Linked DNA regions of Pontiella desulfatans. The protein of the gene in region 1 interacts with the protein of each later gene in a pairwise test. Links are inferred from orthologs where the notes say so. Each region holds a gene or a part of one and is shown on either strand. Other genes may lie near its edges.

Region 1 (7,337 bases):
ACCTGATCATCCTTGCCGGTAATGTTGCGCTTGAATCGATGGGCTTCAAATGCTTCGGTTTCGGCGGCGGACGCGAGGATGTATGGGAGCCCGACCATGACGTCAACTGGGGCTCCGAAAGAGGCTGGCTTGAAAACGATGACCGGGACCTTGACGTTAAAAAGAAGGATAATCCACTGGCCGCCGTACAGATGGGGCTGATCTACGTGAACCCTGAAGGCCCGAACGGCAATCCGGATCCGGTGGCCTCCGGCAAGGATGTCCGCGAAACCTTTGCGCGCATGGCCATGAACGACGAAGAGACGGTTGCGCTTGTTGCGGGCGGCCATACGTTCGGCAAGTGCCACGGCGCGGGGCCCGCCAAGCATGTGGGCCCCGAACCCGAGGCGGCTCCGCTCGAAGAGATGGGGCTGGGCTGGAAGAGCAACTACAAGAGCGGCAAGGGCGGCGACACGATCACCAGTGGCATCGAAGGCGCTTGGAAGCCTAATCCCACGAAATGGGATATGGGTTACCTGAAGGTACTGCTTAAATACGACTATGAGCTGGTCAAGAGTCCGGCCGGCGCGCACCAGTGGTATGCCATCGATGTGGATGAGGAAGATTTGATTGTCGATGCGCACGATCCGTCAAAAAAGCATCCGCCCATGATGACAACGGCGGATCTCTCGCTGAAGTTCGATCCGCAATACCAAAAGATCGCCAAGCGCTATCTGGAAAACCCGGATGCGTTTTATGATGCGTTTGCACGGGCGTGGTTCAAGCTGACGCACCGCGACATGGGCCCTAAATCGCGCTATCTTGGTTCCGAAGTACCGGCCGAAAACCTGATCTGGCAAGATCCGGTTCCACCGGTAAACCATAAGTTGGCCAGCGCAGCCGACGTCAAAGAACTCAAGCAACAGATTCTCAAGTCTGGACTGCCGATTCCCCAATTGGTTTCGACCGCCTGGAACTCGGCCTCCACCTTCCGCGGCTCCGATAAGCGCGGCGGAGCAAACGGTGCACGCATCCGGCTGGCGCCGCAGAAGAGCTGGGAAGTCAACCAACCTGCGCAACTGCGTAAAGTGCTCAAGGTGCTCGAAGAAATCCAGGGCACGTTTAACCGCAAGCACAAGAAACAGAACAAGCAGATCTCGCTGGCCGACCTCATCGTGCTGGGCGGCTGCGCGGCCATCGAAAAGGCTGCCGAAAAAAGCGGCCCAAAGGTGACCGTGCCCTTTAAACCGGGACGGACGGATGCTTCGCAGGAAATGACCGAGGTGGATTCGTTCGCCTACCTCGAGCCGGTAGCCGACGGGTTCCGCAACTATCTTCCGAAGAATTATTCCATCCCGGCGGAAGAACTGCTGATTGACCGTGCGCAGCTGCTGACACTGACCGCCCCCGAAATGACGGTGCTGGTCGGAGGCCTCCGCGTATTGAACGCCAACTACAAGAAGTCGAAGAACGGCGTTTTAACCAAACAGAAGGAAACGCTGACGAACGACTTCTTCGTGAATCTGTGCGACATGGGCACCGAATGGAAGCCTTCGGCGGAAGAGGACGGCCTCTACGAAGGATTCGACCGCAAAACGGGCAGGCGCAAATGGACGGCAACCCGGGTGGATCTGGTCTTCGGCGCAAACTCGCAACTTCGTGCTCTGGCGGAAGTCTATGCACAGGACGATTCAAAGAAAAAATTCGTAAACGACTTCGTTGCGGCCTGGAACAAGGTGATGAACCTTGATCGCTTCGATCTCGTTTAAGAGAGTATATGAATCGCTTCGGTTGCAGGGGCAGCCGAAGCGTTCGGGATTAACAGAACTAACTAACCAAGGAGAAAAACATGAAAAGCCTCAAAGGCACGGAAACCGAACAGAACCTGCTGAAATCCTTCGCGGGGGAATCCCAGGCGCGCAACCGCTACACCTACTTCGCATCCGCCGCGAAAAAGGAAGGCCTCGTGCAGATTTCCGCCATGTTCGAAAGAACCGCGGACCAGGAAAAGGAACACGCCAAGCGTTTCTTCAAACAGCTCGAAGGCGGCGGCGTGGAGATCACGGCCATGTTCCCGGCCGGTGTGATCGGCACCACGGCTGAAAACCTGAAAGCTTCGGCCGATGGCGAAAACGAAGAGTGGACGGAGCTCTATCCGGCCTTCGCGGCCAAGGCCCGCGAGGAAGGATTCGAAGCCGCGGCCGTGATCTGGGAAAAGATCGCCATTGCCGAAAAACAGCATGAAAAACAGTACCGCGATCTGCTGGCCAACCTCGAAGCCGGAAAGGTCTTCAAGAAAGACGGCGTGGTCATCTGGCAGTGCCGTAACTGCGGCTTCATCCACGAGGCGGCAGAGGCTCCCGGCATGTGCCCGGCCTGCGCACACCCGCAGGCGCACTTCGAAGTCCTGGGCGAAAACTACTAAGCGTTTCCAACCATTGGAAAACAGTAAAGCCGGGGTCATTGACCTCGGCTTTTTCTTTGCTCATATTCCATCCATGAAAAAGAGCGTAACCATACGATACCAGCAGCTCGGGGATGCCAAGCGGTTTTATGAAATCCTGAACAGCCAGAACTTCACCTACTTCCCGGCCAAACCTAAGACCATCAAGGAAGAGCGGGACTTCCTGCGAAAGAACAAGGAATGGCGCGAGCAGAAGGTCTGGTTCAACTTCACGATCCTATACGGAGATACAATTGTCGGTGCTGTCGGCGTGCACCGGGAGTCGCACCGGCCCTACTGCGGAGAGGTCGGTTATTTTGTAGATGAAGAATACTGGGGTAAAGGCATCGCAGTTGAAGCCGTGAAGCTCATCGAAAAGATGGCCTTTGAAGAGTTCGGCATCACACGTATCGAAATCAACATGATAAAAGCCAATAAAGCCAGCGCGCGGGTTGCAGAAAAATCCGGCTACCGCAAAGAAGGCATCGCCAAAGGTAAACTCATGCTCAACGGCGAAACCTGCGACTGCTTTGTCTATGGCAAAGCGAAAAATAATTAAACCTCCCGCTTCGCTAGAGGACACGGAGAGCCTGGAGCAGCGGTGCCGCAACCAAATTATTTGAAGCTACAGATGAACACCGAAGACACGGATTTTTTACCACAGAGATCTCAGAGACACAGAGCATCCTAACCCTCTGTGCCTCAGAGTCCTCTAGCGCAGCGGGTGGTGAAAAAATTTGCCAGGAAAACAAGAAATTGACGGATAGTAGTACAGAGGCTTTTCCTCGGTGATCTCGGCGCCCTCTGTGGTAAAAAAATTAAAGTTCCGCGACGGCGCGCTCGATCAGCGCCTTGGTCAGCAGGATGCCTTCCGTGGCACCGGGCTTGGAGCCTTCCCACTCGACACCAACATAACCCCGGTAGCCGGAGTCGGCCACGATCTTCATGATGCGGAAATAGTCGCTCTTGGTTTCGTTGCCTTCGGCATCGAACGCGTGGCTCTTGGCACTGACCCCTTTGGCAAACGGCATGAGTTCCTTCATGCCCAGATAGCGGTCGTATTCTTCGCCGGTTTTACGATCGATCTTAAAGTTCCCAAAGTCCGGAAGCGTTCCAACCGTCGGCAGGTCGACCATCTTCATCACACCCGCCAACCAGGCACCGTTGCTCGACAGCCCGCCATGGTTTTCGACGATGACGTTCAGGCCGTAGGGCTTGGCCGCATCGGCCAGCTTGGCCAGGCCGTCGGCCGCCAGCTTTTGCTGCTCCTCGAAGCTGCCGGTGCTACCGGCGTTAACGCGGATGGAGTGGCAGCCGAGCTGCGCGGCGGCGGCCATCCATGGCTTGTGTTTTTCAACCGTTTCAATGCGGGAGGCTTCCTTTGGATCGCCAACGCGGCCGCAACCGTCGCACATGATCAACAGGCTCTTGACCCCTTCGCCCTCGGCGCGCTTCTTGAGTTCGGCGAAATAGGTTGCGTCGCCCTCTTTCCCGAAATAGAAGGAGTTGACATATTCAATGCCATCGATGCCGCACGTGTTCTTGGCATACTTCGCGAAATCGAGCGGATCGAGCAGATCCGCCCCCGGCTCTTTTCCGCGATGCAGGTTGCGGATCGACCATTGCGCGAGCGAAATCTTGAATTCGGACTTGGGTGCATGGCCTGCGGCCCGGGCTCCCAATGCGGATACGGCAGAGGCGGCTGCCACGGTATTGATGAAGTTTTTTCGGTTCATTGTGCCCTTCCTTCCCTTGGTTTGGTGATTCAGCAAAATAGACGAAACTTAAACGGGTTTCCAGACAGACCTTGCCCGGAACAGGTCGGCACCATCCGCACGGATGGCGTGATCGAAAACCAACGGTTCGGGTTCCGATGCACAAATAGAAACCTGGTGGCCGTACACCGCTTCCGCAAGATAGTTGACCTCGATGGATTGGAGCCGGTTTGACTGATGGAACTCGCGGGGAAGGCTGTTTAGGATCCATTCCATGTAGCGGACATTGTTGACGTGCCCATTTTGGTCGAGGTCGCCATAGTTGACGGCCATGGGTTCTCCCCCCTCGCATCCGTAGCTTTTCAACCGTTCCAGCTTCGAGCGGAACACCTTGGCCCCAACCGGAAAATTCGCCGTCTCCCACCAGTCCGGAATGATACGCTGCCGCTTTCGGATATCGATAACGAACCAAGCCGTGCTGGCCAGTAGCAGAAGCTTGCCGTCCCCATCCGTAATTTCGAAATCCCGGTGGTAGAACAGGCGGTCGCGGTTCGAGGGCCACGTCCGCAAGCGGATGGATTCGCCCCATTTCGGCAACCGTCCGATCTCGATGCGCATTCTCGCCAACACCCACGAGATACCGGACGGTGAAAGCTGCGAGTGCCCCACCCCGAGATGCTCGGCATGGAAATAGGCCGCCTCCTGCATGAACCGGCAGAACACCGGCAAACGCGCAACGCAATTGGGATCCACGTCGTAGGATGCAATCAAATGCTCCGCGTGCCACTCGGGTTTTACTTGATCGGACATGGGAAAATTAAACCACAAAGTCACGAAGTGCACCAAGAGTCTCAAAGCGGTTTCTTCGAGTCCTTCGTGGCTTTGTGGTTAAATGGTTTTTGCCTGCATCTCTTTAGGAAGGGCGAGTTGGTGGTGGTGGCAGATGGCGATGGCGAGCGCATCGGCCGCGTCTTCCTGCGGTTGCTCTTTTAAATTCAGCAGGCGCATCACCATCTTGGCCACTTGCGTTTTATCGGCCGTACCGGTTCCGACAACGGCCGACTTCACCTTGCGCGGCGTGTGCTCGGAAATGGTCAACTGCTGGACGGCGCAGGCGGCAATGGCCGCCCCGCGCGCCTGTCCCAGCACCATGGCCGTCTTCGGATTTTTGGCAAAGAAGGCCCCCTCGATCGCGGCGCAATCGGGTTTATGATCCTCGATCAGGTCGGAGATGGTCTTGTAGATGTTTTCCAGGCACTCGGAGTGCGGCACCTTGGGCTTGTTCTGGATCCGGCCATAGGCCAGTGCCCGCATCTCCGCGCCCCGCACCTCGATAATCCCGACGCCCGTCGAACGAAGCGACGTATCAATCCCCAAAATCCTGACCGTTTGTTTTGCCATATCGCCACCCATCTCCACGTATCCGCACGAATATCCAGCAGGAAGCGATGGGTGTCAACCAAGGTTCTGTGGAACGGAATAATCGGCAAAACATTTCATGCAGCATTTTGAACGCTCCAAGAACCTGGGCCGCTTCCTCATTTAGCTCATAATCATTTTGCCTAACATGCCCTGTCCGCCGTAACGTGTTTCCTTTTGGGGAACTGGGAATGGAATATTACACCAACATCTTGAACACGATCGGCAACACGCCGATGTTGCGCCTTGAAAAAATCACCGACTTTCCCATCTATGCCAAGGCGGAATACCTGAACCCGGCTGGTAGCGTGAAGGATCGCGTGGCCCGGCACCTGATCGAGCAAGCCGAGAAGAGCGGCGAACTGAAACCGGGCATGGTCATTGCGGAGGCGACCTCCGGCAACACCGGTATCGGCGTGACGTTCGTGGGCGTTCAAAAGGGCTACCGCGTCATTATCGTCATGCCCGAAAACATGAGCGAGGAACGCCGCAAGATTATCCAGGCCTTCGGTGGCGAACTGATCTGCACGCCGGCCGAAGAGAGCCTCAACGGCTGCCTGGCCAAGTTGGAAGAGTTGAAGCAGGAGATTCCCAACCTCTACATCCCCGGCCAATTCACCAATCCCGGAAATCCGGAAATCCACTACAAGACGACCGCCGCCGAAATCTGGAAACAGATGGAGGGGCAGGTCGATGCATTCGTCGCGGGAATCGGCAGCGGCGGAACGCTGGCCGGCGTCGGAAAATTCCTGAAGGAAAAAGATCCGGACATCATGGTTGTTGCCGTCGAGCCCGCCAACGTGTCCGCCCTGCTCGGCCATGAACCCGGCCTGCATAAAATCGAGGGCATCGGCGATGGCTTCATACCCGACGTGCTGGATGTTTCCATGATCGACGACGTCATCACCGTTACCGACGACGATGCCATCAAAACCGCGCGGAACCTCACGCTGAAAGAGGGCGCGCTGGTGGGCACCTCGTCCGGCGCCAACATTTGGTCGTCCATCCAGCTCTCCCACAAGATCGGCAAGGATAAGAACATCGTCACCGTCCTGCCCGACCGCGCCGAGCGCTACTTCAGCACGGCGCTGATTTGAAAAGCTGCCCGGTATTCCGGGTTCGGAAAGAAGCCAAAAGGCACTTGCAGAAAGGTTCAGCAAGTGCCATTTGTTGATGATGCCGTTGGAATGCGACCTAAGCTTTGGTCGCCTTGAACCTTGTGACTCCCCCGTCGTCCAAATCTGTAAGCGTGCCGGTCATTGTATTGCCGCTGATCGTCCCCCTGAAGAGCGTATCGCCAGTCCACGTTGCCTCAACGGTATTGCCGGAAGCAGTATACGGAGCTCCAGTTCCGGCCACGTTACCCAAATATAGATAGCAGTAACCGTCGTTAAATCCTATGGACAGGCCAGTCCCATGGGGGAAACTGGTGCGGGTTCCATCTTCGTCTTCAACTTCAACAATAACCCATTCGCCAAGGTGGGAGGAATCCAGGTCTCCATAACCCCCATCATCTCCACCATCACCATTGCAGCCAGTTAACCCGAACGTGCCAATAATGATCAGGGCAAAGATTACCGTCCGCCGTACAACTTTTTCAATTCCACCATCCATTTTCATGCCTATTTCCTCTGCTTATGCCGCTCAACACGGAAGCTCCCGGTCAGCGGCTTCAAACCTGGTGCTTCATTTGTTTTCTTCCACCCATTACAACGGCATGGGCACGGCACGATTACAGATTGGCGCATGGATTTTTTTCAGTGGTCGCAGGGGATGCGGGC
Region 2 (7,357 bases), on another replicon or contig:
GCCCGCCGAAGCGGTGAGCATCCTGGAACGCAGGCCGATCAGCCCTCGGGTGGGAATCTGGAAACGGATGGTCTTGCGCAGGCCGTGCTGATCCATGTCGACCATCTCGCCCTTGCGGGTTCCGGCAAGCTCGATCACCTTGCCGGCAAATTCGTCCGGCACATCAATGTGCAGGATTTCGATCGGTTCCTCCTTCTTGCCGTGCTTTTCCTTGAAGATCACCTGGGGTTGGGCAACGGACATTTCAAAGCCCTCGCGGCGCATGGTTTCAATCAGGATGGAAAGGTGCAGCACCCCGCGGCCGCTAACACGGAAGGAGTCGCCACCGGTTTCCTCGACGCGCAGCGCCACGTCGCGCTCGGTCTCCTTCAGCAGGCGCTCGCGAAGATGCCGGCTGGTCACATATTTGCCGTCCTGTCCATAGAAGGGCGAATCGTTCACGCTGAAGGTCATCGAAAGCGTCGGCTCATCGATGTGGATCGGCGGCAAGCTTTCGGGGGTTTCAAAATCGGTAATGCAGTCGCCGATGTCGATATCGGGAATCCCGACGATCGCGCAGAGGTCGCCGCAGGGGACTTCCTCGACTTCATTGCGCCCAAGCCCTTCGAAGGTAAAGAGCTTCTTGATGCGGGTTTGCTCCAGGGTTCCGTCGCGGCGGATGTGCATGAGCGGCTGCTTGGTGTTAAGCGTTCCGCGGTAGACGCGGCCCACGCCGATACGGCCGACATAGTCGTTGTAGTCGATGGAGGTCACCTGCATCTGGACGGGACCCTCGTTCACCTTCGGCGCGGGGATGTGCTCGAGCACCGCATCCATCAGCGGCAGCATCGAATCGCGCGGCCCATCAAGCACGGTATCCGCCCAGCCATCCTTGCCGGAGCAGTAAAGCATCGGGAAATCGAGCTGGTCGTCGTTGGCTTCAAGTTCAACGAAGAGGTCGAACACCAGATCGTGGATCACGTCCGGACGGGCGTCGGGCTTATCGATCTTATTAATGATCACCACCGGCTTCAGATCCAGCTCCAAGGCCTTGTCCAGCACGAAGCGGGTCTGGGGCATGGGGCCCTCGGCTGCATCGACCAGCAGGAGCACGCCGTCGGCGAGGTTTAGCACGCGCTCCACCTGCCCGCCAAAGTCGCTATGGCCGGGGGTGTCGATCACGTTGACCTTAACGCCCTTGTAGTTGACGCTGATATTCTTGGAAAGGATCGTAATACCGCGTTCGCGCTCTAGGTCGTTGCTATCGAGCAAGCATTCCTGCATATCCTCGTTGTCGCGAAATAGCTCAGCCTGCTTGATGATCTCGTCCACCAGCGTGGTTTTGCCGTGGTCGACGTGCGCAATGATCGCGATATTCCTGATTTCCTGGGCCATTCGGAGCCTCCGGCGGAGCCGCGGCTCCGGTAAATTGTTATTGGTTATTCGGTATCGGGTTATGAAATGAGGCGCGAAGATATAGCTTTCCCCCCGGAATGCAACCCTTTCCATCTCCGATTGTTCCACCCAATCCACCCTAAGCTCCACGGCAAATGTTGCAGTTATATTGACGGCCGTCAGCACAACTGCAACACTCCTGTTCATGGATTGGCAGGATTTCCATAACCCGGATATCAGTTGGCCCGTTGTGCGGCGACACGTTGGAGTCGAGTTCATGGAACTTCTGGAGCTTTCCGCGCTCTTCCTTAGCCGGGGCGGCTGGGCGCTTCTCAACCGCTCCTGCTATCCCAGCGACAAAGCCTTCCGCTCCGCGAAATCCCGCTTGCTGAAGCAGGGGCTCGTTGCGGCGCGAAGCACCGGCGGAGAAGCTCCCCGGCTTCATTTGACCGAAACCGGACAAAATGTGATTCCCATCTACTTCCATCCTGAAAAACGCTGGGGGCGTTCATGGAACAAGATTTGGTACATGCTGGTCTACGACGTCCCCGAGGTGGATAGGAAATACCGCAATGTGCTGCGGCAATTTCTTAAACGGAAACATCTCGGCCAGCTACAGCAAAGCGTTTGGATTACCCCCGACGACATCCGCCCCGACTTCGATGACCTCGCCCAGGCAACCAACATCGATGCGTTCGCTTATTTGTTTGAGTCGAGAAGCGTTCTGGGCTTGCCCAGTCGGCAAATCGTGGAAGATTCGTGGAATTTCGAGCAACTCCGCCAACGACAGGAACATTTCCGAGACGTGACGCAAAAGAATATCGCACTGCTTCAGTCGGACCTTCACGCCCCCGCCGATATCTCCCAGCTATTGCGCGCATCGCTCTCCGCCTATCATGCGGCCATGATCGACGATCCGCTGCTCCCCTCCGCGTTGCTCCCGCACGACTATGCCGGAAAGCAGGCCCACGAAGCCCATCGCGCCCTGCTGCTTGAAATCGATAAGCAGGCCGGATGTTGCAGTTAGAGTGACGGCCGTCACAACAACTGCAACATTCATGATGGCCGCGTACTGGGCATCCCTGCGGAGCGAAGTCCCAAGGATTTGAGAAAAGGCTGTATTTCACCGGTCTGTTTCTGCAACATCCCAACCATGATTACGTTTCTTGAAGGCAAACTCGACACCAAGCAGCTCGCACGCATCGAAATGAACATTGGCGGCGTGGGCTACGAGGTATTCATTCCTCTCAGCAGCTACGACCGCCTCCCGCTCGAAGGCGAACACTGCCGGATCCTGACCCACCACCACATCACCGAAGCAGACCAAAAGCTCTTTGGCTTCTGCACCGAGGACGAGCGCGACATGTTCCTGAAGTTGCTCACCATCAGCGGCGTAGGCCCCAAACTGGCGATCAGCGCGCTCTCCGGCCTGCCGGTGCGCGAGCTGAAGAATGCGCTGATCAACGGCGACATCAAACGGATCTCGTCGATCTCGGGCATCGGCAAGAAAACGGCCGAACGGATCGTTGTGGAGCTGCGCGACAAATTCGATCCTGGCGAACAGCTCGATGCCTTCGCCCCGATCGAAGCCGCCTGCGGCGACTCGCGCATGCGCGATGCCGCCCTCGCGCTCGGCGCCCTCGGCCACAAGCCCGACGATGCCGCCAAGATGATCAAGGGCGTTGCCAAAAAACTCTCGCCCGAAATGACGGTGGAAGACCTCATCCGCCTGGCGCTAACGAAATAGCCACGAAGGCCCGAAGGACTCTCCGCCCTCCCCTGCTTCGTGCCCCGTTGCGCACGCCGAGTCTTCGTGGTTATATTCCGTGACAACCGGCGTTCAACTGTGGCTACATAGATTCCAATCATGAACAACGAAATCATTACACCGGACAAGGAGTTCGAGCAGAAGCTTCGGCCGTCGCGCTTCGAGGATTTTACAGGACAGGATAAGATCCGGGAGCGGCTGGAACTCTTTGTGCAGGCCGCACGCCAGCGCGAGGATGTGCTCGACCACGTGCTCCTATCCGGCCCGCCCGGCCTGGGAAAAACAACGCTTTCCTACATTCTGGCCGATGCCATGGACGCGGGCATCAAATGCACATCCGGGCCCGTCATCGACAAACCCGCCGATCTGGCCGGCCTGCTGACCAGCCTGGAGCGCGGCGATGTGCTGTTCATCGACGAAATCCACCGCATGCAGCGCTCGGTGGAGGAATATCTCTATTCCGCCATGGAGGATTTCGTGATCGATATTGTGATCGACCAGGGGCCGAACGCCCGGTCGGTGCGCCTGAACATCCAGCCCTTTACGCTGATTGGGGCAACCACGCGTGCCGGCATGCTCTCCGCCCCCATGCGCTCGCGCTTCGGATTGGTTAACCGGCTCGACTATTACGACGCGGCAACGCTGGCCATCATCATCAAGCGCTCGGCGAAAATCCTGAATGTGGAAATCGAAAACGATGGCGCCATGGAGATTGCATCGCGGTCGCGCGGAACTCCGCGTATTGCCAACAACCTGTTGCGCCGCGCCCGCGACTATGCGCAGGTCAAGGCCGACAACATCATTACCGCCGAGCTGGCCGACAAGGCGCTGAATCTGCTGGACATCGATGACGACGGCTTGGAGGAAATGGACAAGCGCATCCTCTCCTGCATCATCAACAAGTTTGGCGGCGGGCCGGTGGGCATCAACTCGATGTCGGTCTCGGTGGGCGAGGAATCCGACACGATCGAGGAGGTATACGAGCCCTACCTGATCCAGGAGGGCTACCTCCAGAGAACGGCGCAGGGCCGTGTTGCCACGGCCCGTGCGTATGCCAAGTTTGGGCTGGTTCCACCCGAAAAATAGAACCCAACCGAGGGCCGGCGGTCTCGCCGACCGGGCACCGGAGCCGGTGCCCCTTCCCGGATTAATCCACCCGATGCGTGACTTCCACGAGATGGAAGCCGAACTGGGTCTTGACCGGCCCCTGCACTTCGCCAACGGGGGCGCTAAAGACGACTTCGTCGAATTCCTTCACCATCTGGCCGGGACCGAAGGTGCCGAGCGCGCCGCCGTCTGCGCCCGATGGGCACTTGGAGTGCGCCTTGGCCAGTTCGCCGAAATCGGAGCCTTCCTCGATCTGCTTTTTCAACGTCAGGCAATCCGCTTCCGTTGCCACCAAAATATGCCGTGCTACTGCTGAGGCCATGTTTTCTCTCCTGTGTTTTAGGTTGAACCTCGAAGAGTGCATGTTCAGCCTCCGCCACTCAAGCCGGAGCAACGACAAATACGCCGAAAACCGGAAAACCCCCTTCCTAACCGTAATTGAACCACTTTCTTATTGTCATCTTAGTACGACATAGTTTTGTATAGGCAGACAACGGAGGTTTTTTATGAAAGGCGATATTCGCAAGGCATTGGATTATCTGAACGCAAACAAGGTTCGGGCGAACTATTCGGCCGTGCAGGGCTACCTTGGATTCGGCCCGTTCGACAAGGTGGACTGGACCGAGGTGCTCGGCCCGCCGCGGCAATACACCTCTTGGGTCGTACACCGCAGAACCGGACTGCCGGACGGCCACACCCCCGCAGATCTGCATCCCGACCTGATGATTTCCGACGAAATCATCACCAAGAGCAAGCTGCTCCAGGCCGCCATCGAGGAGTTCGATGGCGTGGCCGATGACAGCCTCAGCACACTCAACGTGCACAAGGTGGAAGTGGCCGACTGCCACGGCAACAATGCCGCCGTCGTTTGCCCTTCTTGCAAAAAACCCTATGTCATTTCCGGCTTCTTGAACAAAGGCATCCGCCCCTGCCCCCACTGCGGGAAATCGAAGGCGGTTTTCGCCGATGTCAAGGCGGAGTGGGAAGCCACGCACCAGGACGACATCATCGAACCCGAACAGGTTGCCACACGACTGATGTTCAAGAAGGAATGGCTGGGCTACGATGTCTGGGTCAGCTTCACCGAAGACGACACCACCTATCGCTATCCCCACGACCAGCTGCTGCAAACCTTCATCAGCCGCCTCGGCATCATCGAAGGCACCAAGACCTGGGAGAGCGATGGCGTCTACGGCTTCCCGCGCCTTAGCGGCGAGCAGAAGAAAATGCTCAAGCGCTACATCACGGAAGTCCGCAATGCCCCGGTGGCCACCCAGGCCGCCGAAACGGGGATCATCATCCCCGAGCCCGAAACGGCCGACGATCCGGAAGAGCTGAAGGAATCCTGAACCGTCCACCGGACTGCGAATGCGGCAACCAGCCGCGGCCACGACTTCACCTTTAGCATTGAGCACACGGGGTGTGCTCTGCTATGAACCGCGGCTCGATTCAACAATTTTAAAGGAGAAACAAAAATGGCCATCCATCCAGAAGCAGGAAAACCCGTTGCAAAGGAAAAGCTGACCGACGTCGCCGAGCTGATCAGTCTCTACTACGAGACGCAGCCCGATGTAACCAATCCCGACCAGAAGGTTGCCTTCGGCACCTCCGGACACCGCGGCACCTCGCTGAACACCAGCTTCACGGAAGACCATATCATGGCGATTTCGCAGGCCATCTGCGAATACCGCGCGGGCCAGGGCATCACCGGCCCGCTCTTCATGGGCAAGGATACCCACGCGCTGTCCATCCCGGCCGAAAAAACCGCGCTCGGGGTTTTCGCCGCCAACGGCGTGACGGTGATGATTGACCAGGACGGCGGATACACCCCCACCCCGGTCATTTCCCACGCCATCCTCGCGTACAACAAAGGAAAGACCGAAGGGCTGGCCGACGGCGTGGTCATCACCCCATCGCACAATCCGCCCGACAACGGCGGCTTCAAATACAACCCGCCCAACGGCGGCCCCGCCGATACCGATGCCACCGGCTGGATCGCCGACCGCGCCAACGAGCTACTGGCCGAAAACAACGACGAAGTCGAAAGCCTCTACTATCCCGAAGCGCTCGAAGCCGACACCACCGTCGCCTACGACTTCATTACGCCCTATGTCGAAGACCTCGGCAACGTGATCGACATGGAGGCCATCAAAAACGCCGGGCTGAAAATCTGCGCCGACGCCATGGGTGGCTCCGGCCTGCGCTACTGGAAGCCGATCGCCGAGCACTACGGCCTCGACATCACCACCCGCAACGACACGGTCGACTACACCTTCAGCTTCATGACCGTCGACCGCGATGGCAAGGTGCGCATGGACTGCTCCTCGCCGTGGGCCATGGCCAGCCTCGTCGCCCTCAAGGACGATTTCGACATCGCCTTCGGCAACGACCCGGACTACGACCGCCACGGCATCGTGACCAAATCCGCCGGCCTGCTGAACCCGAACCACTATCTCGCGGTGGCCATCAACTATCTCTACGCCAATCGCGAAGGCTGGAACAAGAACGCTGCCGTTGGAAAAACGCTGGTCTCCTCCTCCATGATCGACCGCGTTGCCGCCGACCTCGGCCGTGACCTTCAGGAAGTTCCGGTTGGATTCAAGTGGTTCGTTAACGGCCTCGTCGACGGCTCCTACGGTTTCGGCGGCGAGGAATCCGCCGGCGCGTCGTTCCTGCGCAAGGACGGCACCGTCTGGACAACCGACAAGGACGGCATGATCCTCTGCCTACTGGCGTGCGAAATCCTCGCCGTCACCGGCAAGGATCCGGGCGAGCACTACCAGGAGCTCGTCGCCAAGTTCGGCGCGCCGGTCTACGACCGCGTCGATGCCCCGGCCAACCGCGAGGAAAAGGCCAAGCTGGCCGCCCTCTCGCCGGAACAGGTCAGCGCCGAAACGCTGGCCGGCGAGCCGATCACCGCCAAGCTGACGCACGCCCCCGCCAACGGCGCGGCCATCGGCGGCCTCAAGGTCTGCACCGAAAACGGCTGGTTCGCCGCCCGCCCCTCCGGCACCGAAGACGTCTACAAAATCTACGCCGAAAGCTTCAAAGGCGAAGAGCACCTGCGCCAGATCCAAAGCGAGGCGAAAGAGATTGTGAACCAGGCGC

The links. Proteins that work in one complex are often made in the same cells at the same time.
Region 2: the proteins of ruvC (region 1) and ruvA interact in binary tests that used the Escherichia coli proteins (3 or more experiments, as listed by UniProt). The link is inferred for Pontiella desulfatans from one-to-one orthologs.

The regions. Positions count from the first base shown.
Region 1 is NZ_CAAHFG010000005.1:296,837-304,173, reverse strand. Bases 3,783-6,660 are described here. They hold ruvC (crossover junction endodeoxyribonuclease RuvC), read right to left. Parts: upstream 5,539-6,660; coding sequence 5,026-5,538; downstream 3,783-5,025. Other genes in these bases: cysK (cysteine synthase A), read left to right, coding at 5,748-6,653; E9954_RS31485 (acyl-[acyl-carrier-protein] thioesterase), read right to left, coding at 4,207-4,947; E9954_RS31490 (sugar phosphate isomerase/epimerase family protein), read right to left, coding at 3,783-4,158. Also shown: katG (catalase/peroxidase HPI), read left to right, coding at 1-1,748; rbr (rubrerythrin), read left to right, coding at 1,829-2,404; E9954_RS31495 (GNAT family N-acetyltransferase), read left to right, coding at 2,478-2,981; more of E9954_RS31490, read right to left, coding at 3,241-3,782; E9954_RS31470 (hypothetical protein), read right to left, coding at 6,751-7,176.
Region 2 is NZ_CAAHFG010000002.1:89,015-96,371, reverse strand. What follows is about bases 1,427-4,324. They hold ruvA (Holliday junction branch migration protein RuvA), read left to right. Parts: upstream 1,427-2,527; coding sequence 2,528-3,121; downstream 3,122-4,324. Other genes in these bases: E9954_RS16120 (peptidylprolyl isomerase), read right to left, coding at 4,290-4,324; ruvB (Holliday junction branch migration DNA helicase RuvB), read left to right, coding at 3,242-4,228; E9954_RS16135 (PaaX family transcriptional regulator C-terminal domain-containing protein), read left to right, coding at 1,652-2,401. Outside these bases: translational GTPase TypA, read right to left, coding at 1-1,374; more of E9954_RS16120, read right to left, coding at 4,325-4,571; E9954_RS16115 (hypothetical protein), read left to right, coding at 4,756-5,598; pgm (phosphoglucomutase (alpha-D-glucose-1,6-bisphosphate-dependent)), read left to right, coding at 5,725-7,357. UniProt on the Escherichia coli protein: The RuvA-RuvB-RuvC complex processes Holliday junction (HJ) DNA during genetic recombination and DNA repair.